DNA from 3 places in the Aeromicrobium sp. Leaf291 genome. Region 2 is predicted to be linked to each of the others. Evidence: predicted binding sites of a transcription regulator. Region 2 holds the regulator's gene; each other region holds the start of a gene.
What was found. Region 2 encodes HrcA, which represses chaperone genes, less so after heat shock. Its sites were predicted from a motif close to TTGGCACTCGNNNNNNNCGAGTGCCAA; they were not measured.

Region 1 (9,729 bases), 680 kb from region 2:
GAAACGGGAGCGCTGGCCCGGGAGCGCGGCCGCGGTCAGAGCGCGGTGCGGACGTCCTGCAGCTCGGGGAAGAACGTCAGCTCGAGCGCGCGCTGCAGGAAGGACGTGCCGCTCGAGCCTCCGGTGCCGCGCTTGTGGCCGATGATCCGCTGCACCGTCTTGAGGTGGCGGAACCGCCAGAGGTGGAACCCCTCCTCGACGTCGACGAGCTCCTCGCACGTCTCGTAGACCTCCCAGTGGCGCTCGGGGTCGGCGTAGACGCGGCGGAACACCTCCACGACGCCGGGGTGCGGCTCGTAGGGCTGCGTGAGGTCGCGCTCGAGGACCGCGGGCGGCACGTCGTGGCCCTGGCGGGCCAGGTGGCCCAGGAAGGCGTCGTAGAGGCTGGGCGCGGCGAGGTCGGCGGCCAGCTGCGCCTGGGTGTCGGGCTCGTGCTCGAACACCTTGACCATCGCCGGTGTCTTGTTGCCGAGCAGGAACTCCACCGTCCGGTACTGCGCCGACTGGAACCCCGACGCCTTGCCGAGCGCGTCGCGGAACTGCAGGTACTCCACGGGGGTCAGCGTCTCGAGCACGCCCCACTGCTCGAACATCTGTCGCTGGACGGCCTTGACGCGGGCCAGCCGCTTGAGCGCGTGGGCGAGCTCGTCGGCGTCGATCAGCGCGATGGCCGAGCGCAGCTCGTGCACCAGCTGCTTGAGCCACAGCTCGGTCACCTGGTGCTGGACGACGAAGAGCATCTCGTCGTGGTGGTCGGTGACCGGCTGCTGTGCGGCGAGCAGCAGGTCCAGGCGCAGGTAGGAGCCGTACGTCGACTCGCCCGCCAGGTCGGTGGCGACGCCGTCCTCGACGGGTCGGTGGGTGGGCCTCATGCCCTCGATGGTGCCCCAGGCGCGGGTCGGGCCGCGCCGCGGTCAGGGCAGGGTGTGCCGGCGGAAGCGCACGGTCTCGCCCGGGCGAGCCTGCGCGAGGCGGTCGAGGCCGCGGCCGGTGACCACCCCGATGACCGGGTAGCCGCCGGTGACGGGGTGGTCGGGCCCGAGCACGACCGGGAGCCCGGCCGACGTCACCTGCACGCTGCCGCGCACGCACGGCTCGCTGGGCAGCTCTCCGTCGACGGCCCGCTCGAGGCCGGTGCGACCGGGAGCGGGGTGGTCCAGCCGGACGCCGATGCGGTCCGACCGCTCGGACACGACCCAGCCGGTGCCGAGGAACGCGGCCAGGGCGTCGGGCGTGAACCAGTCGTCGCGCGGACCGAGCACCACCTCGACGGTCGTGGTGCCGGGGGTCAGCAGGCTCGGGACGGGGGCGACGTCGGGCGGATCCTGGAGCGTTTCCCCGACGGCGATGTCGTCGCCGGAGGTCAGTGCCGGTGGTCCGAGCCGGCTGAGGGTGTCGGCGCTGCGCGAACCCAGGGTCGAAGGCACGTCGATGCCGCCGGCGACCGCCACGTAGCCGCGCAGGCCGTGGCCGAACGCGGCGACCGCGAGGTGCCGCCCGGCGCCCAGGCGCACCGCCCGACCGTGCTCGACCGGAGCACCGTCGACCAGCACCGGCCCGACCGCCCCCGTCACGGCGACGACGTGCTCGGACGTGGCCCGCAGCTCGAGGCCGCCTCCGAGCACCTCCAGGACGGCGGTGCCGGACGCGTCGCCCACGAGGGTCCGGGCCTGGTGGAGGGCTCGCCGGTCGAAGGCCCCCGCGGCGCCGACCCCCTGCGCGGCCAGCCCCGGTCGCCCGTCGTCCTGGACGAGCGTCAGGGGCCCGGGGTGCACGACGACCAGGCTCACGGCGAGGCCCCGGGGCCGGCGGCGCGGAAGCGGACGGTGTCGCCCGGTGCGAGCAGTGCCGCAGGGGAGCGCTCGACGTCGAAGAGCACCACGTCGGTGCGTCCGACCAGCTGCCAGCCACCGGGCGACTCCCGCGGGTAGACGCCGCTGAACCCGCCGGCCAGGGCCACGGCGCCGGCGGGAACCCGTGGCCGGGGCGTGTCCTTGCGGGGGACCGTGAGCCGCGGGTCGCCGTCGACCAGGTAAGCGAAGCCGGGGGCGAACCCGCCGAAGGCGACGGTCCAGGGTGTTGCGGTGTGCGCGCCCACCACGGCCTCGACGCTCATCTGAGTCGCCTCGGCCACGGCGTCGAGGTCGGGCCCGTCGTAGACGACGTCGACCACGTGCTCACGCGCGCCGGACGTCGACGCCGTGGGCGCCGGAGGGACGCTGCGGGCCAGCGCTCGCATCGTCGACGGTCGACCGCGCAGGAGCACGGTGCGCGCCCCCAGCACGGCCTCCACGACGTCGGGGTGGTCGACCAGCGCCGCGTGGCGGCGGCGCGCCTCGTCGAGGTCGTCGCAGTCCAGGAGCACGGCGTCCTCCCCGCACGCGCGCACCCTCACACGAACGGTCCGACGTGGTGCCCGGCCTCCGCCAGGGCGGCGCGCACGGCCCGGACGAGGGCGAGCGCGTCGGGGGAGTCGCCGTGCACGCACAGCGAGTCGACCTGGCCGGCGAGGCGCAGCGCCTGGGACACGACCTCGTCGACGTCGCCCAGCACCGCGCCCGGCTGGTCACGCGGGACGAGGGTCCCGGCGGCGGTGTACGCGCGATCGGCGAAGCCCTCGGCGACGGTCGGGAGCCCCTCGGTGGCGGCGAGCCGCAGCGAGACGGCCCCGGGCAGCCCGAGGAGCGGAAGCCCGTACGGTCCCACGGCCTCGACCACGGCCGTCGCCTGCCGCTCGTCGTGCGCGACGGTGTTGTACAGCGCGCCGTGCGGCTTGACGTAGGCCACGCGGCCACCCACGGCGTCGGCCACCTCGGCGAGCAGGTCGATCTGGGCACGCAGCTCGTCGACCAGCTCGTCCGTGGCCGGCTCCTGGGGGCGTCGGCCGAAGCCCTCGCGGTCGGGGTAGCCCACCTGCGCACCGATCGCGACGCCACGCTCGACCGCGCGCTCGCACGCGTCGAGCATGAGCTCCTCGCCGCCGGCGTAGGCGCCGCAGCACACGTTCGCGCTCGTGACGACGTCGAGCAGGGCCAGGTCGTCGGCCGACTCCGCGACGTCGGCGTTCAGGTCGATCCGCACGCCTCCACCCTAGGACCCGCGCGGGGTGCCGGACGGCTCAGCGGGGGAGCGGGTCCACGAGCAGGGCGACGGCCTTGTCGTCCACCCTGGTCAGCACCACGGTGGCGCGCACGGACCCCTTGAGCCGCAGGTGGCGGACCAGCTGTTCGGGCACGACGTCGACGCCGCGCTTCTTGATCGTCAGGGTGCCGACGTCGAGCGCGACGAGCGCCGCCTTGAGCTGCTTCTCGCGGTAGGGCAGCTCCTGCACCACGCGGAAGGAGCGGGCGAGCGGGTGGCGCACGTCGACGTCCGTGGTCACCCATGCGATGCGCGGGTCCACCAGCTGGCCGTCGATCCGCTCCGCCAGGCCTCCGACGAGACCGGCACGGATCACCGCGTCGTCCGGCTCGTGCAGCCAGCCTCCCAGCTCGCCGACGTCGCCGGGTGCGCCGTCGCCGGCCAGGTCGTCACCGCCGGGCAGGGCCGTGGCGCGACGCGGCGCGCGGTCGGTCAGGTCGAGGCCGGCGCCCCACAGGCACGCCTCCACCAGGTCGCCGCCGTCGCTGACCCACTGCGCCTCCACGCCGGTGGGGACCAGCGCGTGCGGGATGCCCGGGAGGGTCTTCACGACTGCGCGACCGGCCAGGTGTGTCGCCACGACCGACCACGGCGGGCTCATCGCCTCGGGGTCGAACACCCGGCCACGGTCGTCGCGGCGGGCCGGGTCGAGGAACACCACCTCGTCGTCCGTCGGGTCAACGTCGGCGGCGTCGGCGCAGAGCACCTCGCCGTCGAGGTCGAGGGCGGCCAGGTTGGCGCGGGCGATGGCGGCACGCACCGGGTCGCGCTCCACGCCCCGGACCCGCAGGCCGGCGCGGGCGAGCGCGAGCAGGTCCGAGCCGATGCCGCAGCCCAGGTCGAGTGCCGCCGTGGCACCCGTGCCGGCGAGGCGTTCGGCACGCAGCCGGGCCACCGAGCCACGGGTGGCCTGCTGCAGCGCCTCGTGGGTGAAGAACATCCGCGCCGCGTCGTCGCCCAGCTTGGTGCGCGCGAGCCCGCGCAGGTGGTTCTGCGTGACGGCCGCCGCCACCAGCTCGACGTCGTGGGCGCGGCGCAGCCGCGTGCCCAGGGCGAGGTCGGACTCGACCCCGGCCCGCTGGTGCACCTCGGCCACCAGCGCCCGTCCCTCGTCGGTCTGCAGCCGCTCGAACGTCGCCAGGTCCACGCGCCCATCCAACCAGCCGCCACGAACGGCGCTCCCTCCTCGCAGGTCGGCGGACGATCGTGCGTCCGCCGACGGCGAACACCCTTTAGCACTCAGTAGGGGTGAGTGCTAGATTCGGAACTGGCACTCGGGTACCGAGACTGCCAACCGTGCACGACCCCCGCGACGGCGTGCACACCCATCACGTTCCATCCGTCATTCCACCAACGTTGAAGGGGAGGTCGACCAGTGTCGGTCACCATCAAGCCGCTCGAGGATCGTCTCGTCATCAAGGCCGTCGAGGCCGAGCAGACCACCGCATCCGGACTCGTCATCCCGGACACCGCCCAGGAGAAGCCGCAGGAGGGTGAGGTCGTGGCCGTGGGCCCCGGTCGCATCGACGACTCCGGCAACCGCGTCCCGCTCGACGTCAACGTCGGCGACAAGGTCATCTTCAGCAAGTACGGCGGAACCGAGGTCAAGTACTCGGGCGAGGAGTTCCTCATCCTCTCCGCCCGCGATGTCCTCGCCGTCGTCTCCTGACGCGTTCTGACGCACGTGGCATCCCGGCTGGCGGCGTTGCTCGTCGCTCGGCGACCGCTCCGCTCAAAGGTCGCCGTCGCGACGGCGCCTTGCCAGTCGGGCGCCACGCACGTCAGAACCGCCTGACGTCACCCGCCGGGTCTCCCGGCGCACTCTGTCCGGCACTCGCCGGGCACCCCATCTGATCCATGCGTAGGAAGGCATCACATGCCCAAGATCCTCGAGTTCGACGAGGACGCACGCCGCGCCCTCGAGCGGGGCGTCGACGCCCTCGCGAACACCGTCAAGGTCACCCTCGGCCCCAAGGGCCGCTACGTCGTGCTCGACAAGAAGTGGGGCGCCCCCACGATCACGAACGACGGTGTCACCGTCGCCCGTGAGGTCGAGCTCGACGACCCGTTCGAGAACCTCGGAGCCCAGCTGGCCAAGGAGGTCGCCACCAAGACGAACGACGTCGCCGGTGACGGCACCACCACGGCCACCGTGCTCGCCCAGGCGATGGTCCACGAGGGCCTGCGCGCCGTGGCCGCCGGCGCCAACCCGGTCGGCCTGAAGAAGGGCATCGAGGCCGCGGTCAAGGCCGTCAGCGAGAAGCTGCACGAGATCGCCCGCGACGTCGACGACATCAAGGACATGACCGACGTCGCCACCGTCTCCTCGCGCGACGCGCACATCGGCGAGCTCATTGCCGAGGCGTTCGACAAGGTCGGCAAGGACGGCGTCATCACCGTCGAGGAGTCCAACACGCTCGGCACGCAGCTCGACTTCACCGAGGGCATGCAGTTCGACAAGGGCTACCTCTCGCCGTACATGGTCACCGACACCGAGCGCATGGAGTCCGTCCTCGACGACCCCTACGTGCTCGTCAACCAGGGCAAGATCAGCTCCGTCGCCGAGCTGCTCCCGCTCCTGGAGAAGGTCATCGGCGCGGGCAAGAGCCTGTTCATCATCGCCGAGGACGTCGAGGGCGAGGCGCTCAGCACGCTGGTCGTCAACAAGATCCGCGGCACGTTCACCTCGGTCGCCGTCAAGGCGCCCGCCTTCGGTGACCGCCGCAAGGCCATGCTGCAGGACATCGCGACGCTCACCGGCGCCACGGTCGTCACGCCCGACGTCGGCCTCAAGCTCGACCAGGTCGGCCTCGAGGTGCTCGGCACCGCCCGTCGCGTCGTCGTCACCAAGGACGACACGACGATCATCGACGGTGGCGGCGAGACCGCCGAGGTCGAGGGCCGGGTCAACCAGATCAAGGCCGAGATCGAGCTCACCGACTCCGACTGGGACCGCGAGAAGCTCCAGGAGCGTCTCGCGAAGCTGGCCGGCGGCGTGTGCGTGATCCAGGTCGGCGCGGCCACCGAGGTCGAGCTCAAGGAGAAGAAGCACCGCATCGAGGACGCCGTCTCGGCGACCCGCGCGGCCATCGAGGAGGGCATCGTCGCCGGTGGCGGCTCCGCCCTCGTCCACGCCGTCTCGGTGCTCGAGGGCGACCTCGGGCTCAGCGGCGACGAAGCCGTCGGCGTGCGCATCGTGCGCAAGGGTGCCGACGCCCCGCTGGAGTGGATCGCCCGCAACGGCGGCGTCTCCGGCGAGGTCGTCGTGTCGAAGGTCCGCGAGTCCGGTGAGGGCTACAACGCCGCCACCGACACCTACGGGGACCTCCTCGCGCAGGGCATCCTCGACCCGGTCAAGGTCACGCGCTCCGCGCTGGCCAACGCCGCGTCCATCACCGCCATGCTGCTCACCACCGAGACCCTGGTGGCCGAGAAGCCGGCCGACGACGAGGGTGACGCCCACGCCGGGCACAACCACTGAGTCGTCGCACCGACGCGCTGTCGACGGCGCCCGCCCCTTCGGGGGGTGGGCGCCGTCGTCGTTCCCGCCCGTGCTTGACGCGCCGCCGGCCAACCCGCACCGTGATCCCATGGCCACCGTCGAGGACGTCGAGCGTCTGTGCCTGGCGCTGCCGGAGGTCGCCGAGCGCACCAGCTGGGGGAACCGCGCCTGGTTCGTCGAGAAGGCGATGTTCTGCTGGGTGCGACCGTTCAGCAAGGCCGACCTGAGGCGGTTCGGCGACGACCCGGTGCCGCAGGGCGAGATCGTCGGTCTGCGCACCGAGGACCTCGCCGACCGCGACGCGATCCTCGGCGAGGGGGTGCCGGGCTTCTTCACCATCGAGCACCTGGCGAACCACCCCGGCTTCCTGGTCGAGCTCGACATGGTGGACCCCGCCCGGCTGGAGACCGCGGTCGAGGACGCCTGGCTCGCGCGCGCACCCGCCCGCCTGGCCGAGTCCTGGCTCGCCGACCGCCCCTGACCCGTGCCGCAGATTCCCAGGTCGACCTGGGAATCTTCCGGACTGCACGGCTTTCCCTACGACTGCACGGGTAGCAACCTGTGCTTCTGCAGGTTTCCCAGGTCGACCTGGGAATCTCCCACCCTGCCCCGCGGGGTTCGGGACGTCCGCGTCCTGACCGCACGGGTGCATCCGCGCTCCGACGTCCCGTCGAGGGGCCGCGTGACGGTCGTCTCTTGCGCTCGCGACCGACTCGCCATACCGTGGGTATGGATGCGACACTCCCGATGTCACATCACCGTTGTCGAGTAGCCGAGGAGACTGCCATGACGATCACCGAGACCCGCCCCACCACCCCCGACGCCGCCGCGTTCCGTGCGGAGGTCGAGCGTGACGGCGTGCTCGAGCGGCTCCTGTCGTCGTCGGCCCAGCTGTCCTACGACCCCGAGAAGGAGGTCGACTGGGACGCGCCGCTCGACCCGCTGCACGACGGCGTGAACCCCGAGTGGTGCACGCTCTTCGGCACCGACCTGTGGGAGCGCATGACGCCGGAGCAGCGCGCCACGCTCACGCGCCACGAGGCGGCCAGCGTCGCGAGCATCGGCATCTGGTTCGAGATGCTCCTGCAGCAGATGCTGCTCGTCGACATCTACGACAAGGACTACGCGAGCAGCGAGTTCCAGTTCGCGCTCACCGAGATCGCCGACGAGTGCCGCCACTCGATCATGTTCGCCAAGGGCGCCCAGCACATCGCCGGTCGCTCCTACCTGCCCCACCCGCTGCTGCACAAGGCCGCCAAGCTGCTCAAGCTGACGGCGCGCGGCGAGGTCGCCTACACGTCGATCCTGGTGGCCGAGGAGGTCCTCGACGTCATGCAGCGTGACTGGATGCGCGGCGCCTCCGTCTCGCCCCAGGTCAAGACGATCTGCAAGATCCACGTGGTCGAGGAGTCGCGGCACATGAAGTTCGCGCGCCACGAGACCCTCGAGGCCATGAAGGGCATCTCCGAGGCCCGCCGCCGCGCCAGCGCCCTGCAGATCGCGAGCGTCGGCTACTTCATCGTCAAGAGCCTCGTCCGCCCCGAGGTGTACGCCGAGGCCGGGCTCGACGTGAAGGAGGCCGTCGAGGCGGCCAAGAACAACGAGCACCACCACGCGCTCATGCGTCTGTCGTGCGTGCACCTGATGGACTTCCTGGCCGAAGCCGGGCTGCTGACGCCGACGGCCAAGCGGCTGTACCGCCGCGTGCACATGCTCTGAGGCCGCCATGCCGTTCGCCATCACCCAGAGCTGCTGCTCCGACGCCTCTTGCGTGGAGGTGTGCCCGGTCGACTGCATCCACCCGACGCCGGGAGAGCCCGACTTCGGCACGACCGACATCCTCTACGTCGACCCTCGCTCGTGCATCGACTGCGGCGCCTGCGCCGACGCCTGCCCCGCGTCGGCGATCAAGCCGATCGAGATCCTGCGCGGCGGCGAGGCCGTGTTCGCCGAGCTGAACGCCGCCTACTACGAGCAGCGGCCCGAGCGCGAGGTCGCGAAGCAGCAGACCCACGCCCGCGTGCGCCCGGGCGTGCCCACGGGCCTGCGGGTCGCCGTGGTCGGGACCGGCCCGGCCGCGACCTACACCGCACGTGAGCTGCTCGCGGCGTCCGACGCGCACGTGTCGTTCTTCGACCGGCTCCCGGTGCCGGGCGGTCTGCTGCGCGGCGGGGTGGCGCCGGACCACCCGGAGACCAAGCGGGTGCAGGACACCTTCGGCTGGACCTACGACCACCCCCGCGCGCGCCTGTTCATGAACGTGGAGGTCGGTCGGCACCTCTCGCACGAGGAGCTGCTCGAGCACCACGACGCGGTGGTCTACGGCATCGGCGCCCCCGAGGACCGACGGCTCGGCATCGTGGGGGAGGACCTTGAGGGCGTGCACGGATCCACCGAGGTCGTCTCCTGGTACAACGGCGACCCCGACGTCCCGGGCGACGCCGTCGGCGTGCAGGGGGCGAGGGTGTTCGTCGTGGGCAACGGCAACGTCGCGCTCGACGTCGCGCGCCTGCTGCTCAGCGATCCCGGTCGACTGGCCGGCACGGAGATCGCCGACCACGCCCTGGAGGCGCTGCGTCGGGCCGACGTGCGCGAGGTCGTGCTGCTGGGTCGTCGCGGTCCCGAGCACGCCGCCTTCACCAGGCCCGAGCTGCTGACGCTGCCCGACGGCATCGAGCTCTGCGTCGAGGACGACGAGGCGGTCGCGACGGCCCTGGCCGCCCCGGAGCCGGGGACCAACGCCGCGCTGCTGGCCGGGCTCCCGCGCGTGCGGAGCGACTGGACGTCCGAGCCCGGTGGGGGTGCCGGCGCGGGCAAGCGGCTCGTGCTGGCCTTCGGCCGCCGGGTCACGGCCGCGCACGGGGACGGGGTGTTGGCGTCGGTGATCGTGGCGGGCCCCGACGGCGAGGCCGAGGCGCCCACGCAGCTGCTGGTCAGCTCGATCGGCCGGCGCGGTCGCATGGTCCCCGGGCTGCCGTTCGACGAGGAGCGAGGCCTGATCCCGAACCACGACGGCCGGGTCGTCGACCCGGCGACCGGCGAGCCCGTTCCCGGCGCCTACGTCGTCGGCTGGGCCAAGCGCGGGT
Region 2 (9,729 bases):
GCCGGGTGAGGGCGACGACGTCGACGCCCTGCCCCGACTCATCGAGGACGTCGACGTTCATGGTCCACCTGCCCCGGGCCCGACGCCGACTCGAAGGCGTCGTAGGCGGCGACGATGCGACCGACCAGCTTGTGGCGGACGACGTCCTGCGACGTGAGCGTGGAGAAGTGGATGTCCTTGACGTCGGCGAGGATGTCGCGCACGACGCGCAGACCGCTCTTCTGGCCCGACGGCAGGTCGACCTGGCTGACGTCGCCGGTGACGACGATCTGGGAGCCGAAGCCGAGCCGGGTGAGGAACATCTTCATCTGCTCGGGGGTGGTGTTCTGCGCCTCGTCGAGGATGATGAACGCGTCCTGCAGGGTGCGGCCGCGCATGTACGCCAGCGGCGCGATCTCGATGGTCCCGCTGGTGAGCAGCTTGGGGATCGTCTCGGGATCGAGCATGTCGTGCAGCGCGTCGTAGAGCGGACGCAGGTACGGATCGATCTTCTCGCTGAGCGTGCCGGGCAGGTATCCCAGCCGCTCCCCCGCCTCGACCGCGGGCCGCGTGAGGATGATGCGGGTGATCTCCTTGGCCTGCAGCGCCTGCACGGCCTTGGCCATGGCGAGGTAGGTCTTGCCGGTGCCGGCCGGGCCGATGCCGAAGACGATCGTGTGCTTGTCGATCGCGTCGACGTACTTCTTCTGGTTGAGCGTCTTGGGCCGGATGGTGCGGCCACGGTTGCTCAGGATGTTCAGGCTGAGCACCTCGGCCGGGCGCTCCTGCGTCTCGGTGCGGAGCATCGAGATGCTGCGCTCGACCGTCTCGGCCGTGAGGCCCTGGCCGGTGCGCACGATGGCGACGAGCTCGTCGAGCAGCCGCTCCACGAGGGCCACCTCGCCGGGCTCGCCGGTGACGGTCACGACGTTGCCGCGCGCGTGCACGGTGGCGTCGAAGGCGTCCTCGACGATGCGCAGGAACGCGTCGGCCGGACCGTAGAGGGCGACGGTGTCGATGCTGGTCGGGACGGTGAAGGTGTGGGGTCGCTGGTCCCCGGGCAAGTCAGAAGTCATGTCTGTCCACCATCGTACGGGGGGCAGGCGACACGCGCGCAACCCACGACCGGCGTCGCGGGCTCGTCCCGTGGCCGACGAGGACCCGGAACCCGGGGACGTCAGCCTGGGGGCCAGCCCAGCGCACGCCCGGCGAGGACGTGACCGTGGCAGTGGAAGACGGTCTGGTGGGCGTCGGCGCCGGTGTTGAACACGAGTCGGTAGGAGCCGCCCGCCTCCTGCGCCACGCGACGCGCGAGCCGCAGCAGCCCGACCGCCGCCTCCGGCTCGGCCTCGGCGAGGCTGCCGACGTCGGGCTGGTGGACCCGCGGGATCACCAGCACGTGGGTGGGCGCCTGCGGGCTGATGTCGCGGAACGCGAGCGCGTGCTCGTCCTCGGCCACCACGTCGGCGGGAACCCGACCGGCGACGATCGCGCAGAACAGGCAGTCGTCTTGGCTCATGGTCCCTTCCTACCGCACCTCAGCGGAAGGCGTCCTTGATGCGCCCGAACATGCCGTGCCGGTGCGTCGAGCCCATCTGTGCCTCGGGACGGTCCTCGCCGCGCAGCTCGGCCAGCTGCTTGAGCAGCTCGCGCTGCTCGTCGTCGAGCCGGTCCGGGGTCTCGACGACCATCTCGACCACGAGGTCGCCGCGACCGGGGCCGCGCAGCCGCGGCACGCCCTGGCCACGCAGCGTCAGGGTCTCGCCGGACTGCGTTCCGGCCGGCACCTCCAGGCCCACGGTGTCGGGCCCGTCCTGGTCGGCCAGGTCGGCCTCGAGCGTCGGCAGGTCGACGTGCGTGCCGAGGGCCGCAGCGGTCATCGGCAGGGTGACCTGGCAGCGCAGCTGGTCGCCCTTGCGGGTGAAGACGGGGTGACGGGCCACCTCGACCTCGATGTAGAGGTCGCCGGGGGGTCCTCCGCCGGGGCCGACCTCGCCCTCGCCGGCCAGCTGGATGCGGGTGCCCTGGTCGACGCCGGCAGGGATCGAGACGGTCAGCGAGCGACGCGACCGGACCCGGCCGTCGCCGTTGCACTCGTGGCACGGGTCGGGGATGACCGAGCCGAACCCGTGGCAGGTCGGGCACGGGCGGGCGGTCCGGACGCTGCCCAGCGGCGTGCGCTGCACGTGCTGCACCTCGCCGTGCCCGTGGCACGTGCCGCAGGTGACGGCCTCGGAGTCGTCCTCGGCCCCGCTGCCGTCGCAGCGCGTGCACACGACCGCCGTGTCGACCTTGATGTCGTGGGTGACGCCGAACGCGGCCTCCGCGAGGTCGACCTGCAGGCGCAGCAGGGCGTCCTGCCCGCGCTGGACGCGCGATCGCGGCCCGCGGGTGTTGCCCCCGCCGCCGAAGAACGCGTCCATGATGTCGTCGAAGCTGAAGCCGCCGCCGGCGAAGCCGCCCGCGCCGCCCCCGCCGCCGAGCGGGTTGCCGCCGCGGTCGTAGACCGACTTCTTCTGCGGGTCGGAGAGCACCTCGTAGGCGGTGGTGACCTCCTTGAAACGGTCGGCCGCGTCGGGTGCGTCGTTCACGTCGGGGTGCAGCTGGCGCGCGAGCCGGCGGTACGCCTTCTTGAGCTCCTCGGGCGTCGCCGACCGGGACACGCCCAGCAGCTCGTAGTAGTCCTGTGCCATTGGTCCTCGTCCTGTTCAGCCGTCCGCCAGCTGTCGCCCGACGTAGCGGGCGACCGCGCCGACGGCGGCCATGGTTCCTGGATAGTCCATGCGGGTGGGTCCGAGCGTGCCCAACGTGGCGAGCGCCTGCTCGGGGGTGCCGTACGCCGAGGAGACGACGGCGGTGCCCGCCAGTCCCTCACTACCGGTCTCGAGGCCGATGCGCACGGTGGGGTCGGTGGTCGCCTCGCCGAGGAGCTTCAGGAGCACGACCTGCTCCTCGAGCGCCTCGAGGACGGGGCGGATCGAGGAGTCGAAGTCGCGGCCGAAGCGCGCCAGGTTGGCGGTGCCGCCGACGGCGATGCGCTCGTCGGACCGCTCGTCGGAGAACACGTGCGTGAGCGTGGTGACCACCGACGTGACGAGAGGCCGGTCGGTCTCGGCGAACGTGCCGATCACCTCGGCCAGGCGCAGCGACGCCTCGGGCAGCCGCTGCCCGATGGTGGCGGTCATGATGCGTGAGCGCACGTCGGACAGCAGCACGTCGCCCGGCGTGGACTCGAGCTCGACGACGCGCTGCTCCACCCGGCCGCTGCTGGTGATCACCACGAGCAGCACGCGTGCGTGCTCGAGCGCGACGACCTCGACGTGGCGCACGGTGGAGCGGGTCAGCGACGGGTACTGCACGATCGCGACCTGGTTGGTCAGCTGGGCCAGCACCTTGACGCTGCGCTGCACGACGTCGTCGACGTCGACCGCTCCCCCGAGGAAGGTCTCGATGGCGCGTCGCTCGGGCGTCGAGAGCGCCTTCACCTGGGACAGCCGGTCGACGAACAGCCGGTAGCCCTTGTCGGTGGGCACCCGGCCCGCGCTCGTGTGCGGCTGCGCGATGTAGCCCTCGTCCTCCAGGGCCGCCATGTCGTTGCGGATGGTCGCCGGCGAGACACCGAGCTGGTGCCGCTCCACGAGCGCCCGGGAGCCCACGGGCTCCTGGGTCTCGACGTAGTCCTCGACGATGGCGCGCAGCACCTCGAGGCGACGGTCGTCAGAGGCGAGTCTTCGGTCCTCCGGCACGGCGGTCTCCTCTCTGCTGATCGGGCCTGCTGGGTCGCGACGGCCCCGGGGCGCGCAGACGGGGCACGACGACGCGGCGTGGCGCTTTGGCACTCACCCAGGGCAAGTGCCAGTCTAACGAGGTGGGAGCAATCGGGAGCGAGGGAGAGGTCGTCTCGGTCACGGGCACCACGCGTACCCTCACCTACCGACCTCGTCGGGTCACCCTCTCCGACGGCACCTTCCTCATGCACGAGTCGCGCGGCGGCACCCTCAGCTCGGTCTGGGCCGCCGACCTCGGCGACCTGTTCGTCGAGGTGGTGCACCTGGGCCACGGCCCCCTGGGCGGCGAGCTGGTGCTGGTCGTCCCCGACGGCGACGTGGTGGCGCTCGGGGACCTCGTCCCCCCGCTCGACGCGGTCCCGTCGGCCGTCACGCCCAGCTGGCCGGCCGCCGTGGACCTCGCCGTCGGGCTCACCCGCCCGTCGACCCGCATCCTCACCAGCAGCGGACCCATCACCCGCGAGGACCTGGAGGACTTCCACCAGACGCTGCTCGGGGTGCTGCATGGCTGAGGCCAGGCACCCGGGGCGCTACGGACAGGACGTGCTGGCCGGCGACTGGAAGGCTCCCCCGCGCGGTCGCTCCACCGAGGCCCCCGCCGACCTCGGCATCGTGGTCGAGGAGGTCACCTCGGGGTGGGTCGGCGAGGTCGTCCGCGTGGAGCGCGACCTCGGCATGGTGATGCTGGAGGACCGCCACCTGCGCCGCAAGTCGTTCCCGCTCGGTCCGGGCTTCCTCCTGGAGGGAAAGCCGGTCGTCCTCGTCGCTCCGGTCGCGGCGGCACCCAAGGCCGTGGCCCGCACCGCGTCCGGGTCGCGTGCGGTCACCGGACAGCGTGCGCGGGTCGCCCTGCCCAGCCGGATCCTCGTCGAGGGCAAGCACGACGCCGAGCTCGTCGAGAAGGTGTGGGGTGACGACCTGCGGGTGGAGGGCGTGGCCGTGGAGATGCTGCACGGCGTCGACGACCTCGTCGGGGTCGTCGACGACTTCGACCCCGGTCCCGACCGTCGCCTCGGCATCCTCGTCGACCACCTCGTCCCGGGGTCCAAGGAGTCGCGCATCGCCGCGAGGCTCTCGGACCGCGACCACGTGCTCGTCGTCGGGCACCCCTACGTCGACGTGTGGCAGGCCGTGAAGCCGGGTCGTCTCGGCGTGGACGCCTGGCCCGTGGTCCCGCGCAGCATCGAGTGGAAGCGTGGGATCTGCGCGGCCTTCGGATGGCCGCACGCCGAGCAGGCCGACATCGCTCGCGCGTGGCAGCACATCCTCTCGCGCGTCCGGTCGTGGACCGACCTGGAGCCGGAGTTCCTGGGCCGCGTCGAGGAGCTCATCGACTTCGTCACCGCTCCCTGAGCGCTGGTCGTCTCGCGAGGCCCACCGACGGGGACCGTCAGCCCGGCCCGAGCACCGGGGCGACCACGTCGTCGAGCCAGTCCGCTCGTGGAACGGCGACGCCCCGGGTGGTTCCGTCGTCCCGCACCTCCAGGTCGGCCACGCCGAGCAGCACGTCCTTGCCCCTGGTGCCTGAGGCGTTGTGGGCGTACAGGTAGGCGCGCAGCTCGCCGCGCACCTGGACGGTGCGTCGCCACGAGAACCGGAAGTAGGCGGAGGAGAACGTGAAGGTCTCCGTCGGCGCCCGGTCCAGCGGCGCCCCCAGCGCGACCGTGTAGGCGACCGGACGCCCCCACCGGTCGGGCTCGCTCGCCGCACCGCGCACCGCCACCATGCCGTCCGTCGCCTCGAGCGACTCCAGGACGCCCGACGGCGACCCGTCTGACGTGGGGTAGCGGATGAAGCCGGACGGCCACCCCGAGCCTCGTCGCACGGTGCGCCACATGAAGGTCCGGTCCATGTTGTCCTCGGAGACGACGATGGAACCGTCCGCACGAACCCGCTCCACGACGGCGACGTGCCCCTTCTTGCCGGCGAGTGCTCGGTTGGCCTTCCACCAGGCCACGTCGCCGCGGCGTGGTGCCGACGTGCTGACCCGCAGTCCGGCGGCTCGCGCGGCCGCGCCCCACGTGAGGGCGGCGTCGGTGCCGGGCGGTCGCGCGACCAGTCGGTTCTTGGTGAGTCGGTACGCGACGTAGTTCGTGCAGCTGCGACCGGGCGTCATGTTCCAGTACGACCGCGACCGGACCGACGCGTAGCCGCCGTGGGTGTACCCCTTGGCGGCGCACTGCTTGTACCCCGTGCACAGCACGGTGCGTGGTGCCGCGTCCGCAGACGTCGGCACACTGATGATGGCCATGCCGATCAGCATGCTGATCAGAGCTGGCCAATGCGCGATGCGCATTGCTCCCTCGCCAACTCCCCCGAGTCGTTCCTTGCTCCCAGGAGCACCGTAGGACTGTGTCCTAGGTCATGCCATCCGAATGACGAAAGTCCCTTCGGACTGGGGCGGGCGTCCTAGTCCGTGAGGTCCCGGACCACGGCGTCGGCGAGCAGGCGGCCCTCCAGGGTGAGCACGAGACGCTCGTCCACGATGTCGAGCAGACCGCGTGCGGCGAGCACCGGCACCTGCGCCCCCACCGAGGGGTCGAGCGCCGCCAGGGGCAGACCGGACCTCAGCCGGATCTCCAGCATGATCCGTTCGAGAGCGGCCGTGGGGGCGTCGATGTCCTCACCGTCGGCCTCGACAGGCTCGCCCGCAGCCAGTCGCTGTGCGTAGGCGGCAGGATGCTTGACGTTCCACCAGCGCCGCCGGTCGACGTAGGAGTGCGCGCCCGGACCCACGCCCCACCACTCGGCGCCGTGCCAGTACAGCAGGTTGTGGCGGCACTGCGCGGCCTCGTCGCGGGCCCAGTTCGACAGCTCGTACCAACCCAGGCCCGCTGCGGTGAGGGTCGCGTCGGCGAGCAGGTACTTGTCGGCGGTCTCGTCGTCGTCGGGCATGACCACCTCGCCGCGCCGGACCTTGCGCGCGAAGGCCGTCCCGTCCTCCACGATGAGCGCGTAGGCGCTGACGTGGTCGGGCTCGAGGGAGACCGCCTGGTCCAGGCTGGTCCGCCAGTCGTCCATCGACTCACCCGGGGTGCCGTAGATGAGGTCGAGGCTCACCTGCTCGAACCCGGCCTCCCGGGCCCAGCGCACCGCGTCGGGGACGCGGGCGGGGTCGTGCGTCCGGTCCAGCGTGGCGAGCACGTGCGGCACGGCGGACTGCACCCCGAAGGAGATGCGGGTGAAGCCGCCCTCGCGCAGGCGTGCCAGCGACGCCGGCGTGACGCTGTCTGGGTTGGCCTCCGTGGTCACCTCGGCACCCGGGCGCAGCCCGAGGTGCTCGTCGATCGACCGGAGCACGCCGACGAGGTCGTCGGCGGGGAGCTGGGTGGGGGTGCCTCCCCCGAAGAAGACCGTCTCGACCGGCCGGGGCCCGACGGCCTCGGCCATGCGCCGCACCTCCTGCAGCGCCGAGGAGGCGTACGTCGCGCGGGTGGCACCCTCGCCGAGCTCGTCGGCGGTGTAGGTGTTGAAGTCGCAGTAGCCGCAGCGAACCGAGCAGAACGGGACGTGGACGTACACACCGAATCCGGCTGCCGTCGCGGGCACGCCGAACGGCCCGCCCCCGGTGTCGGGAGCGGGCCGTTCGGTCGAGGTCATGGACTAAGCGTAGAAGCCGTCCAGGATGTGCTTGTAGTTCGACTCCACCACGTTGCGCTTGACCTTCATGCTCGGCGTGATCTCGCCGGACTCGATCGACAGGTCGTGGTCCAGGATGGCGAACTTCTTGATCGTCTCCCAGCGGTTGATCTTGGAGTTGAGCTCGTCGATCTGGCCGGAGATCACCTCGTGCATCTGCGGCGAGGAGACGACCTCGGAGTAGGACTTGCCCTCCATACCGTGCGCCGTGGCCCACTCGGCGACCGCGTCGGGATCGAGCGTGATGAGCGCGGAGCAGAAGTTGCGCTCGTTGCCGTGCACCACGATCTGGCTGGTCAGCGAGCTGATGCCCTTGAAGATGCCCTCGATGTGCGGCGGAGCCACGTACTTGCCGCCGGAGGTCTTGAAGAGCTCCTTCTTGCGGCCCGTGATGTAGAGGAAGCCGTCCTCGTCGAGACGGCCCTCGTCGCCGGTGTGCAGCCACCCGTCCTCGGTGAGCGACGAGGCGCTCTCGGAGTCGAGGTTGTGGTAGCCCTGCATGACGTGCGGGCCCTTGACGAGGACCTCGCCGTCCTCGGCGATGCGGATCTCGCTGCCGGGCATCGGGATGCCGACCGAGCCGAGCTTGAAGTCGGTCGGGTGGTTGACCGTGGCGCCGGCGGAGTTCTCGGTGAGCCCGTAGCCCTCGAGGATGAGGACGCCGGCGGCGTGGAACCACTCGGCGATGTCGGGCGAGAGCGCCGCGGCACCGGAGATGAAGAACCGCACGCGGCCGCCGAAGCGGTCGCGCACCTTCGAGAACACGAGCTTGTCGGCCACACCGTGCTTGGCCTTGAGGACCGGCGAAATCGGCTTGCCGGCGCGCACCGCGCGCGAGTGCTCGATGCCCACCTTCTCGGCCCACTTGAAGATCTTGAGCTTCGCGCCGCCCTCGGCCTCGGTCATGCCGACGATGCGGCCGTAGGCCTTCTCGAAGATGCGGGGCGCCGCACCCATGAACGTCGGCTTGACGATCGCCAGGTTGTCGACGATCTTCGGCACGCGCCCGTCGATGGCCGTGGCGAAGCCGATCTGCAGCTGGGTCGAGAGGAGCACCTTGCCGAAGGAGTGCGCCATCGGCAGCCAGAGGAACTGCAGGTCGTCGGCGGTCAGGTAGCCGCCTGCGGCGATGCACGCGCCCTCGTAGGTCCAGCCGTCGTGCAGGAGACGCACGCCCTTCGGACGGCCGGTCGTGCCGGACGTGTAGATGAGCGTCGCGAGCGACTGCGGCGTGATGGCCGCGACCCGGTCCTTGACGGCGTCCGGGTTGGCGGCGAGGTGGTCGCGGCCGAGCTGCTCGAGGTCGTCGAAGCCGATGACCCAGTCGCCGTCGGGCGTGCCGTCGTAGACGACGACCTTCGTGACGGAGGGGAGCTCGGAGTGCTTCTCGCGCAGCTTGGCGACCTGCTCGTCGTCCTCGGCGAAGACGATGCGGCTGTCGGAGTCGGCCAGGATGTAGGCGACGTCGCTGGCCATCGTGGTCGGGTACACGGTGGTGGTGGCGGCACCGGCAGCCAGCACGGCGAGGTCGGAGAAGATCCACTCCACACGGGTGCCGGACGCGATGGCCACGCGCTCCTCCGGGCCGATGCCGAGTGCCAGCAGGCCGGCCGCGAGCGCCGTCACCTGCTCGCCGGTCTGGGCCCAGGTCAGCGAGTGCCAGACCTCGTTCTCGTCGGGGTAGCGGTAGGCCTCCCGGTTCGGGGTCTGCTCCACACGGTCGTAGAACATGCGGGCCACGTTGGGCGCACGGTCCTCGACGATCTTGAGCTGCTCGGGGGTGGCGGTCACAGGCATGGATGTCCTCACACGACGTTCCGGGGGAATGTGGTGCCGCTCACCCTAACCTACTGGTCGGTCGCTTCTCGGGGCACCGGACGAGTGGTTGCGCACCTCATCGATCTGCCGCGCGATCTTGGCCGAGACCCTCGGTTCGGCCTGGAACGACGGCAGTCTCGCCCGATCCGTCGTGAGGGCACGGAAGGCCGCCCCGACGGTGAGGTCGTGGTCGCGACGTTCGACGACCCGCACCGGGTCGCCCGCCTGGACGACGCCCTCCTGCACGACCCTGAGGTACGCACCGACGACCCCGTGCTCGGCGAAGCGCCTCACCCAACGAGGCTCGTCGACGAACCCCTGGAAGACCGCACAGGGGATGCGCACGTCGCACACCTCGAGGAGCGTCGAGCCGACCGCCCACCGCTCCCCCAGCCGCGCGTCCTGCACGTCGAGCCCGCGCGTGGTGAGGTTCTCGCCGAACTGTCCGGCCACGAACGTGCAACCGGCCAGATCGGACCAGCGCTCGAGGTCCTCGGCGGCGTAG
Region 3 (9,729 bases), 690 kb from region 2:
CACCGGACGCCCGTCGACGTCGAGCGCCCCGGTGTGACGCACCTCATCTGACACTTGCGGTGTCACATGGCGCGCTGACATACTCCCGGAATGTTCCCCGCCATCCTCGTCGCCGCAGAGCCTGCCCCCGTGGGCGGAGCGGCCCTCGACCAGGTCATCGGACTGAGCGTCGGGGCCGGCCTCGTGACCGCGGTCCTCGTCGCCATCGCCTGGGCCCACCGCACCCACCGCATCGAGTGGTTCCAGACCCTCGGTGACCGCCTGCACGAGCGCACCGGCGAGCCCGGCTGGGCGTCCATCCCCTCGCTGTTCGTGGCCAGCTCCCTCGTCGTCGCGCTGCTCGGGTTCCTGTGGGACGTGAGCCTGCACGCCGGTCGCGGACGCGACGAGGGCCCGCTCGCGAACCCTGCCCACTACCTGATCCTCTACGGGCTCTTCGCCCTGTTCATCGCCGGCATGAGCGCGATCGTGTTCCCGCGCGACGGCCAGCGTCCCGGCATCGCGTCGGTGCGGATCACCCGCAGCTGGTACGCCCCCGTCGCCGGCATCTTCATCGCCGCGTGCGGGCTCTACGCCCTCATCGGCTTCCCGCTCGACGACGTGTGGCACCGCCTGTTCGGCCAGGACGTCACGCTCTGGGGCCCGACGCACCTCATGCTGATCGGCGGCGCCGGCCTCTCGACGGCCGGCATCATCCTGCTGCACCGCGAGGCCGAGTTCTCCGAGGAGTGGAAGCGCTCGGCCGACAACCACGGCGCGCGCACGCTGCACAAGCTGACCCTCTCGATGGCGTTCGGCGGCCTCCTCATCGGCCTGTCGGTCTTCCAGGCGGAGTTCGACTTCGGCATCGCGCAGTTCCGCATGGTCTTCGCGCCGCTGATGATCGCTGCGGCCGCCGCACTGACCCTCGTGGCCGCGCGGCTGTACGCCGGTCCGGGCGCGGCCCTGTTCGCGGCGTTCTTCTTCGTCATCACGCGCGGCGTCGTCTCGTTCATCGTGGGCGACGTCTTCGGCCAGGCGTCGCACGTGTTCCCGCTCTACCTCGGCAGCGCCCTGATCATCGAGCTGCTGGCGCTCAGCCGACTGAAGGACAAGCCGCTCGTGTTCGGCGCCGTCGGCGGTCTGCTGATCGGCACGGTCGGCACCGTCATCGAGAAGTTCTGGAACGACGCCGTCTTCCAGTTCCCGTGGCCGCAGGACATCTGGCTCGAGAGCCTGGTGACCGTGGTTCCCGTGGCCCTGGGCGCCGGTCTGTGCGGCGCCCTGTTCGCGATGGGCCTCGACGGCCGCCTGCCGAGCAACCGCTGGGTGGGCCGCTCGATCGTGGTCGGGTCGATCGTCGTCACGTCCGTGGCCGTCGGCAACGGGCTCAACGCCACGGTGCCCGAGAACGCCGAGGCCACGTTCGCCGTCCAGCAGGTCGGCACGGAGGCCCAGCCCGAGATCATGGTCGAGGTCACCACCACCGAGGGCCTCGTCGACGAGAACCCGACGTGGGTGCAGATCACCGCGTGGCAGGGCGGAGGAGCCGGCGTCGTCACGCAGTCGCTGAGGCGCACCGGCCCGGACTCGTGGGAGACCACCGAGCCCATGCCGATCGGCGGCACCTGGAAGACGCTGCTGCGCGTGCAGGACGGCCGCATGCTCACCGCCGCGCCGATCTTCCTGCCGGCCGACGAGGCGCTCGGGGCCGAGGAGGTCCCGGTCGAGTCGCAGATGACCCGCGAGTTCGTCCCGGAGATCGAGATCCTGCAGCGTGAGCGCGAGCTCGACACCTCGCCGTGGATGTGGGGCGTGGCGAACCTCGTGGTCCTGATCTGCAGCCTCGCGATCCTGGCCGGCATCAGCGTGGCCGTGGCGCGCGTCTCCGGGGCCATCGCCCGCGAGGGACGCCGTCGGCGCGACGAGCTGGAGCACGGCCCGGGCGGCGGCTCGGGCCTGGACCAGGGGAGCGGAGCCGGGACGGCGTGACCCCCGACCCGGCGGTCCTCGGGGTCGCCCACGGCGAGGTGCTGTGGGCGCACCACGCCGCCCTCGTCGCGATCCCGGCCTTCGTGCCGGCGATCGTGGTCGTGGGGGTGGTGCTCTACATCGCCCGCAAGGACCGCCAGGACGAGCAGCGGGAACGAGACCTGATCGACCGGGCCTTCGAGCCCGACGCCGGCGAGACCCCCGACGACGGGGAGGAGAGGAACCCGACATGAGGACGACTCCGACCGCGCGGCTGACCGCCGCCCTGGTGACGACCGTGGCTGCCGGGCTGCTGCTCGCCGGGTGCGGAGACCCGGACCCGGGCACGGACGCCCCCAGTGCTGCCCCGAGCAGCGCGAGCGCGTCCCCGTCGGCCAAGGAGAGTGCCGACGTGAGTGCCGAACCTGGCGTGGTCGTCGACGTCACCCTCTCCGCCGACGGCCCGACGCCGCAGGGCGAGCGGGTGGAGGTCGAGGTCGGGGAGCCGATCACGTTGAACGTCACGGCCGAGGTCGCCGACGAGGTGCACGTGCACTCCGACCCGGAGGTGAGCATCGACGTCGAGGCCGGTGACGAGACGTCGAGGACGTTCACGATCGACCGCCCCGGCCAGGTGGCGGTGGAGTCGCACGCCACCCACGCCGTGATCGTGCAGCTCGTCGTCCGGCCCTGACCCGTGCTCGATCCGTTCGTGGGAGCCGTGCTGCCGCTGCCGATGCACGGCGTCGGCGGCTCGACGGACCTGCCGATCCCGTTCCTGTACGCGATCGTCGGTGCGTCGTGGGCGCTCACCATCTCCTTCGCCGTGCTGGCGTTCGCGTGGAAGGAGCCGCGCCTCCAGCCGCCGGCCGGGCACGTCGTCCCCGACGAGCCGTCGCGGCGGCCGTGGCTCGCCGTGCTGGGTGCGCTGCTCGCCGCCTGGTTCCTGGGTGCCCTGTTCCTCGGCCCCGACGACGCGACGAACCCGGGCATCGCCGCCTTCTACATCCTCGTGTGGGTGGGGCTGGTGCCGTTGGCGCTGCTCGCCGGGCACGTGTGGAAGGACCTGTCGCCGTGGCGGTCGCTGCAGTGGCTGGTGGGTCGCGCGACCGGTCGTCCGGAGGGCTTCGTGGCCTACCGCGACGTCTGGGGCTACTGGCCGGCGGCGGTGGGGCTGTTCGCCTTCGTGTGGCTCGAGCTGGTCTCGCCCGACGCCGGCGACGTCGTCACGGTGCGCACCTGGGTGGCCACCTACGTGGTCGTCACGGTGCTGGGCGGTGTGCTGTTCGGCCCGCGCTGGTTCGACCGCGCCGACCCGTTCGACGTCTACAGCGCCTTCGTGGCTCGCCTCGCCCCGCTCGTGCGTGACCGCAGGTTCGACCCGCACGACCCGTTGCGCTCTCTGCCGCTGCTGCCCGTCGCGCCCGGCCTGGTGGCCGCGATCGCTGTGCTGCTGGGGTCCACGGCCTTCGACAGCTTCTCGGCGTCCGAGCGGTGGCAGTCGGGCTCGCACTCCACGCTCACGACGTCACTGGTGCTGCTGCTGTTCTGCGTCGTGGTCGGCGTGGCGTTCGTCGCGGCGTCGGTGGCCACGGGCGGGGTCACGCCACACGAGCGCCGGGCGCTGCCCGGACTGATGGCGCACTCGCTGGTGCCGATCGTCGTGGGCTACATCTTCGCCCACTACCTGACCTACCTGCTCGAGCGCGGCCAGGCCGCGGCGATCGACCTGCTCCAGCTCCTGGGGGTCGGCAACGGGCTGGAGGTCTCGTACTTCCTGTCCGAGCACCCGGACGTGCTGGCCGTCTACAAGGTCGGGTTCGTGGTGGCCGGGCACGTCGTGGCCGTCGTCGCGGCGCACGACCGGGCACTCGCGCTGCTGCCGCGTGCGCACCGGCTCACCGGCCAGCTCGCCATGCTCGTGCTCATGGTCGGCTACACGTTCACCGGCATCTACCTGCTCCTCTCGGTCTAGGCTCGACGGATGGAGCCGACGGTCGCGGGAGAGGTGCTGACGACGCACCCGGTGGCCGTGCTGGCCATCCCCGCGTTCATCCCGGTCGTGGTGATCGTCGCGACGGTCCTGTGGATCGCCCGCAAGGACCGGCTGGCGGAGGCCGCGGAGCACGAGGCCGGCGACCCCGTCGCTCCGGTCCTGCCCGTGCCGGTCCCCGTGGCCGCCGTCGATCCCACTCGCGGTGAGACCCGCGGCCGGCCCTGGCGCGACCGCCTCCCCCGCCTCGTCATCGGCGACGAGGACTGACCGGTCGTCCCGCGGGGCGGACTGGCACTCTCGGGACCCGATTGCCAGTCGTTGGTTAGCACTCCTATAGTGAGAGTGCTAGACATCAGACCGGCCCGGTGAGGGTCACGGCCGCAGCGGGAAGGGTTCGCCGCGGCGCAGGGCTCGTCCGTCGCGGGCACCGACCGGTCACACCCACCACGTCGAACCGGAGAGTTCCACATGGCCAAGACCATTGCGTTCAACGAAGAGGCCCGTCGCGGTCTCGAGCGCGGCATGAACCAGCTTGCCGACGCAGTCAAGGTGACGCTCGGCCCCAAGGGTCGCAACGTCGTGCTCGAGAAGAAGTGGGGCGCGCCCACGATCACCAACGACGGTGTCTCCATCGCCAAGGAGATCGAGCTCGAGGACCCCTACGAGAAGATCGGCGCCGAGCTCGTCAAGGAGGTCGCCAAGAAGACCGACGACGTCGCCGGTGACGGCACCACCACGGCCACCGTGCTGGCCCAGGCGCTCGTGCGCGAGGGTCTGCGCAACGTGGCCGCCGGCGCCAACCCGATGGGCCTGAAGAAGGGCATCGAGGCCGCCGTCGAGGCCATCAGCAGCCAGCTGCTGGGCATGGCCAAGGATGTCGAGACCAAGGAGCAGATCGCCTCCACCGCGTCCATCTCGGCCGCTGACCCCACGGTCGGCGAGATCATCGCCGAGGCCATGGACAAGGTCGGCAAGGAGGGCGTCATCACGGTCGAGGAGTCGAACACGTTCGGCCTCGACCTCGAGCTCACCGAGGGCATGCGCTTCGACAAGGGTCACCTGTCGGGCTACTTCGTCACCGACCCCGAGCGCATGGAGACGGTCCTCGAGGACCCCTACATCCTCATCGTCAACAGCAAGATCAGCTCGGTCAAGGACTTCGTCCCGGTGCTCGAGAAGGTCATGCAGTCGGGCAAGCCGCTCGCGATCATCGCCGAGGACGTCGAGGGCGAGGCCCTGGCCACCCTGATCGTCAACAAGATGCGCGGCACCTTCAAGTCGGTCGCCATCAAGGCCCCCGGCTTCGGTGACCGCCGCAAGGCCATGCTGGCCGACATCGCCATCCTCACCGGTGGCGAGGTCATCAGCGAGGAGGTCGGCCTCAAGCTCGAGAACGCCGACATCTCGCTGCTCGGCACGGCCCGCAAGGTCGTCACGACCAAGGACGAGACCACGATCGTCGAGGGTGGCGGCTCGCAGGACCAGATCGCCGGACGGGTCAACCAGATCCGCGCCGAGATCGAGAACAGCGACTCCGACTACGACCGCGAGAAGCTCCAGGAGCGCCTCGCGAAGCTGGCCGGCGGCGTGGCCGTCATCAAGGTCGGCGCGGCCACGGAGGTCGAGCTCAAGGAGCGCAAGCACCGCATCGAGGACGCCGTGCGCAACGCCAAGGCGGCCGTCGAGGAGGGCATCGTCGCCGGTGGCGGCGTGGCGCTCGTCCAGGCCACCAAGGCCGCGTTCGAGAAGCTCGAGCTCGAGGGTGACGAGGCCACGGGTGCCAACATCGTGCGCACCGCCGCGTCGGCCCCGCTGAAGCAGATCGCGATCAACGCCGGCCTCGAGGGCGGCGTCGTGGCGGAGAAGGTCGCCGGCCTCGACGCCGGTCACGGCCTGAACGCCGCCACGGGCGAGTACGTCGACCTCATCGCCGCGGGCATCATCGACCCGGCCAAGGTCACGCGCTCCGCGCTGCAGAACGCCGCGTCCATCGCGGCGCTGTTCCTCACCACCGAGGCCGTCGTGGCCGACAAGCCGGAGCCGGCTGCCGCCGGTGGCGGCGCGCCGGACATGGGCGACATGGGCGGCATGGGCTTCTGAGCCCCCACCCGCACCACCCCTGACGAGGGCCCCGACCACCGCGAGGTGGTCGGGGCCCTCGCACGTGCGGCGGGTCGTGTCGGCGGGGCGTGGCAGGCTGCTCCGCGTGGCACGTGCACCGGTACCCGAGGCGTTGCTGGCGCAGGTGGCCGCCGTCCTCGACGACCTGCCCGAGACGCGCCGCGAGCGAGCCTGGACGGGGACCCGATGGGTGGTGCGAGGACACAACGTCGCCCACGTGTTCGGGGGTGAGGACGGCCTCGTGCGGGTCACCTTCCGGGCGCCGATGGACGAGGTGGCCGCCTTCGAGCACCTCGGCCACCCCTACTTCCGCGTCGGGCGCAGCGGCGACGTGGTGGGGCTGGTGCTCGACGACGGTCCCGGCGTCGAGCCGGCGGAGCTGCGCGAGCTGCTCACGGAGTCGTACTGCGTGCAGGCCCCGCAGGAGCTCGTAGCGCAGGTCGAGCGTCCCGCGCACTGAGGTCGGCGCGGCTGGCAGGATGCACGGGTGACCACGACGCCGACGCAGGACGCGATGGGCCCGGGCATGGACCCCGGCCACCGAGAGCGTCTGCGCGCGGCCGGGGCCGAGGCCGGCGCGATCGACGCCCTCACCTGGCACCGTGCGACCGAGGGTGTCCCGCAGTGGTGGCACGACTGCGACAACGCCCTCTACCTCGCCGAGGGCGCCTGCCTGCCGGAGAAGGTCCTCGCCCAGCTGACGCTGTTCCCCGTCCGCGACGTCGTGATCGCCGTCGGGTCCGCCCTGCGCACCGTGTCGACCCTGCTCGTCGGCGGCGACGAGGCCACCGTGTTCGTCGACGCCGGCTGCGAGATCACCGCCGGCGAGCTGTTCTGCGGCGGCGGGTCCAGCATCGTGCTGCACGGCCCGCTCATCGCCACGCGGTGCGCCGTGGTCGACGCCCGCAACGGGGGGAGCATCGTGGCCGGCCCCGAGCAGCTGTGGGCCTCCGACGTGTACGTCGCGACGGACGACATGCACCGGCTCGAGGACCGCGTCACGGGCGAGCGGATCAACCCGTTCGGCGCCGACATCCGCCTCGGCCGGCACGTGTGGCTGTGCAAGGACGCCGTGGTGACCGGTCACGCCGACGTCGGCGACGGCGCCGTCGTGGCGATGCGGTCGGTGGTGCGTGGTCAGAAGGTCCCGGCCCACAGCGTGGTCGCCGGGGTGCCGGGGAGGGTGGTCCGCGACGACGTGGTCTGGTCCTACGACGACCGGGCCTGAGTCGTACCACTACCGCGGCCCTTGCTCGGCCCGTTCTCGCATGCTGGGCGTGGTCACGGTGTCGTGACGGGAGTTCGTAGCGTGCAGGGGTCGTCCTCACCCGGACGACGTCCCCTGCCCCCGTGTCGGCCGATCGCCGAGAGAAGGACCCCGCCATGTCTGAGCAGCCCACCACCATCGAGGCCCCGAAGCGGCGAGGTCCGCTCGTCGCGGGCGCGGCCGTCGCGGCCGTCGTCGTGATCGCCCTCGTCGCGTTCTTCCTGACCCGCGGCGACGACGCGACGAGCGCCGCCGGCGAGGACGCCGAGACGGTCTCCATCGGCGTCGTCGGTGCCAGCGACCCGTACTGGGAGGTCTTCGTCGACGCCGCCGCCGAGGAGGGCATCGACGTGGAGCTGCGCGACTTCACCGACTACACGCAGCCGAACCCTGCGGTCAGTGCGGGCGAGCTGGACCTCAACCAGTTCCAGCACCTGGTCTACCTGGCCGACTACAACCTGGCCAACGACGCCGACCTGACCCCGGTCGGCTCCACCGCCGTGTACCCGCTGGGTCTGTACTCCTCGCAGCACGACGCCGTCGGCGACATCCCGGACGGCGGCACCGTGGCCGTCCCGGACGACGTGAGCAACCAGGCCCGCGCCCTCGGCATCCTCGCCAAGAACGGTCTGATCGAGCTCGACGGCGAGCCGTCGATCTTCACCGACCTCTCCGACGTCGACACCGGGGCCTCGCGGGTGAAGGTCGAGGCGCTCGCGGCCGACGTGACCGCGACCAGCCTGGAGGACCTCGACGCGGCGGTCATCAACAACGACTTCGTGGAGAAGGCCGGCCTGTCGTTCGACGACGCCCTGGCGACCGACGACGCCGCCGACCCGACGGCCGAGCCCTACGTCAACGTGTTCGTGGCCCGCGCCGAGGACGCCGACAACCCCACCTACCAGCGCCTCGTCGAGATCTTCCAGGACACCAAGGCCGTGACCGACGGCCTCCAGCAGGTCTCCGGCGGAACCGCCCAGCTGGTGAAGGCGCCGCGGTCCGAGCTCGTCGACGTGTACGAGCGGGCCGAGGCCGAGACGAAGGCCAACCAGTCCTGACGCCGCTCGTGCCCGGCGACCACGACCTGGTCGTCGGGCACGGGCCTGCGCGTCCGACGTCCAGGAGGAGACCATGGCCCTGATCGAGATCGAGGGTGTCAGCAAGACGTACCCGCCCACCCGTCGCGGTGGTGAGCCCGTGCACGCCGTCGACGACGTCACCCTCCACGTCGAGGCCGGGGAGATCGTCGGCGTGGTGGGCTACTCCGGCGCCGGGAAGTCGACCCTGGTCCGGCTGGTCAACGCGCTCGAGCCGGCCACGAGCGGCACGATCCGCGTCGACGGCACCGACGTGACGACGCTGTCGGAGCGGCAGCTGCAGGGGGTTCGGCGCGGCATCGGCATGATCTTCCAGCAGTTCAACCTGTTCCACTCCCGCACGGTCTACGGCAACGTGGCCTATCCGCTCGCGGTCGCGGGCGTGCCGCAGGCGGAGCGCCACGCGCGGATCGAGCGGCTGCTCGACTTCGTGGGGCTGAGCGAGAAGGCGCACCAGCACCCCGAGCAGCTCTCCGGCGGGCAGAAGCAGCGCGTGGCGATCGCCCGCGCCCTCGCCACCGACCCCGCGATCCTGCTGGCCGACGAGGCCACGAGCGCACTCGACCCCGAGACCACGGCCGACGTCGTGGCGCTGCTGCGCCGGGTGAACGCCGAGCTGGGCGTCACCATCCTCGTGATCACCCACGAGATGGAGGTCGTGAAGAGCCTCGCCGATCGCGTGGTCGTCATGGAGCGCGGCCGCGTCGTCGAGGCCGGATCGACGTTCGACGTCTTCGCCCAGCCGTCGCACCCAGCGACGCAGCGCTTCGTGCGGACGCTCGTCGACGACGTCCCCGACGCGCGTGCCGTCGCGCACCTGCGGGAACGTCACGACGGGCGGCTCGTGACGGTCAGCTTCCGCGACGAGAGCGTCAGCCAGTCGCGGGTCTTCGCCGAGCTGGTGCGGCGTGACGTCGAGTTCGAGCTGGTCTTCGGTGGGATCGAGGACGTCCAGGGTCGCGCGTTCGGCCACCTCACGCTGGAGCTGCGCGGCGACGACGCCGCCGTCGAGGACGCCGTGCGACGCATCGGCGAGCTCGTGACCGTGACCGACGTGCCGGAGGCGGAGGCCCGCGTCGCGGACGTCGGCTCGACGGGGGAGGTGGCCTGATGGATCGCGTCCTGGAGCTGCGCGGGGAGTTCGTCTCCGAGTTCTTCGTGACCCTCTACCTCGCCGGGGCCGGTCTGCTGCTCGGTGGGCTGCTCGGGCTGGTGCTCGGGACGGCGCTCTACGTGACCCGGCGGGGCGGCATCTGGCCGAACGCGGTGGCCAACACGCTGCTCAACGTGGTGGTGAA

Region 1: groES (co-chaperone GroES) is a predicted target of HrcA. The motif match lies at 4,374-4,400, and genes of this name have one in related genera.
Region 3: groL (chaperonin GroEL) is a predicted target of HrcA. The motif match lies at 4,269-4,295, and genes of this name have one in related genera.

What each region holds. Positions count from the first base shown of each region.
Region 1 covers NZ_LMNM01000001.1:956,750-966,478, forward strand. Annotated here, with positions in the region: gene ASF35_RS04820 (tryptophan 2,3-dioxygenase) at 36-872, opposite strand; gene ASF35_RS04825 (biotin-dependent carboxyltransferase family protein) at 915-1,790, opposite strand; gene ASF35_RS04830 (allophanate hydrolase subunit 1) at 1,787-2,395, opposite strand; gene ASF35_RS04835 (LamB/YcsF family protein) at 2,392-3,081, opposite strand; gene ASF35_RS04840 (methyltransferase domain-containing protein) at 3,119-4,288, opposite strand; gene groES (co-chaperone GroES) at 4,517-4,810, shown strand; gene groL (chaperonin GroEL) at 5,018-6,622, shown strand; gene ASF35_RS04855 (MmcQ/YjbR family DNA-binding protein) at 6,732-7,124, shown strand; gene ASF35_RS04860 (diiron oxygenase) at 7,430-8,362, shown strand; gene ASF35_RS04865 (4Fe-4S binding protein) at 8,370-9,729, shown strand, end outside.
Region 2 covers NZ_LMNM01000001.1:1,632,393-1,642,121, reverse strand. Annotated here, with positions in the region: gene ybeY (rRNA maturation RNase YbeY) at 1-61, opposite strand, end outside; gene ASF35_RS08110 (PhoH family protein) at 39-1,055, opposite strand; gene ASF35_RS08105 (histidine triad nucleotide-binding protein) at 1,157-1,498, opposite strand; gene dnaJ (molecular chaperone DnaJ) at 1,518-2,672, opposite strand; gene hrcA (heat-inducible transcriptional repressor HrcA) at 2,688-3,725, opposite strand; gene ASF35_RS08090 (hypothetical protein) at 3,848-4,279, shown strand; gene ASF35_RS08085 (DUF3097 domain-containing protein) at 4,272-5,120, shown strand; gene ASF35_RS08080 (CHAP domain-containing protein) at 5,158-6,018, opposite strand; gene hemW (radical SAM family heme chaperone HemW) at 6,177-7,367, opposite strand; gene ASF35_RS08070 (long-chain fatty acid--CoA ligase) at 7,371-9,203, opposite strand; gene ASF35_RS08065 (MOSC domain-containing protein) at 9,249-9,729, opposite strand, start outside.
Region 3 covers NZ_LMNM01000001.1:946,481-956,209, forward strand. Annotated here, with positions in the region: gene ASF35_RS04765 (hypothetical protein) at 91-1,971, shown strand; gene ASF35_RS04770 (hypothetical protein) at 1,968-2,204, shown strand; gene ASF35_RS04775 (hypothetical protein) at 2,201-2,644, shown strand; gene ASF35_RS04780 (hypothetical protein) at 2,663-3,925, shown strand; gene ASF35_RS04785 (hypothetical protein) at 3,935-4,213, shown strand; gene groL (chaperonin GroEL) at 4,415-6,046, shown strand; gene ASF35_RS04795 (MmcQ/YjbR family DNA-binding protein) at 6,153-6,527, shown strand; gene ASF35_RS04800 (hypothetical protein) at 6,555-7,295, shown strand; gene ASF35_RS04805 (MetQ/NlpA family ABC transporter substrate-binding protein) at 7,451-8,392, shown strand; gene ASF35_RS04810 (methionine ABC transporter ATP-binding protein) at 8,466-9,542, shown strand; gene ASF35_RS04815 (methionine ABC transporter permease) at 9,542-9,729, shown strand, end outside.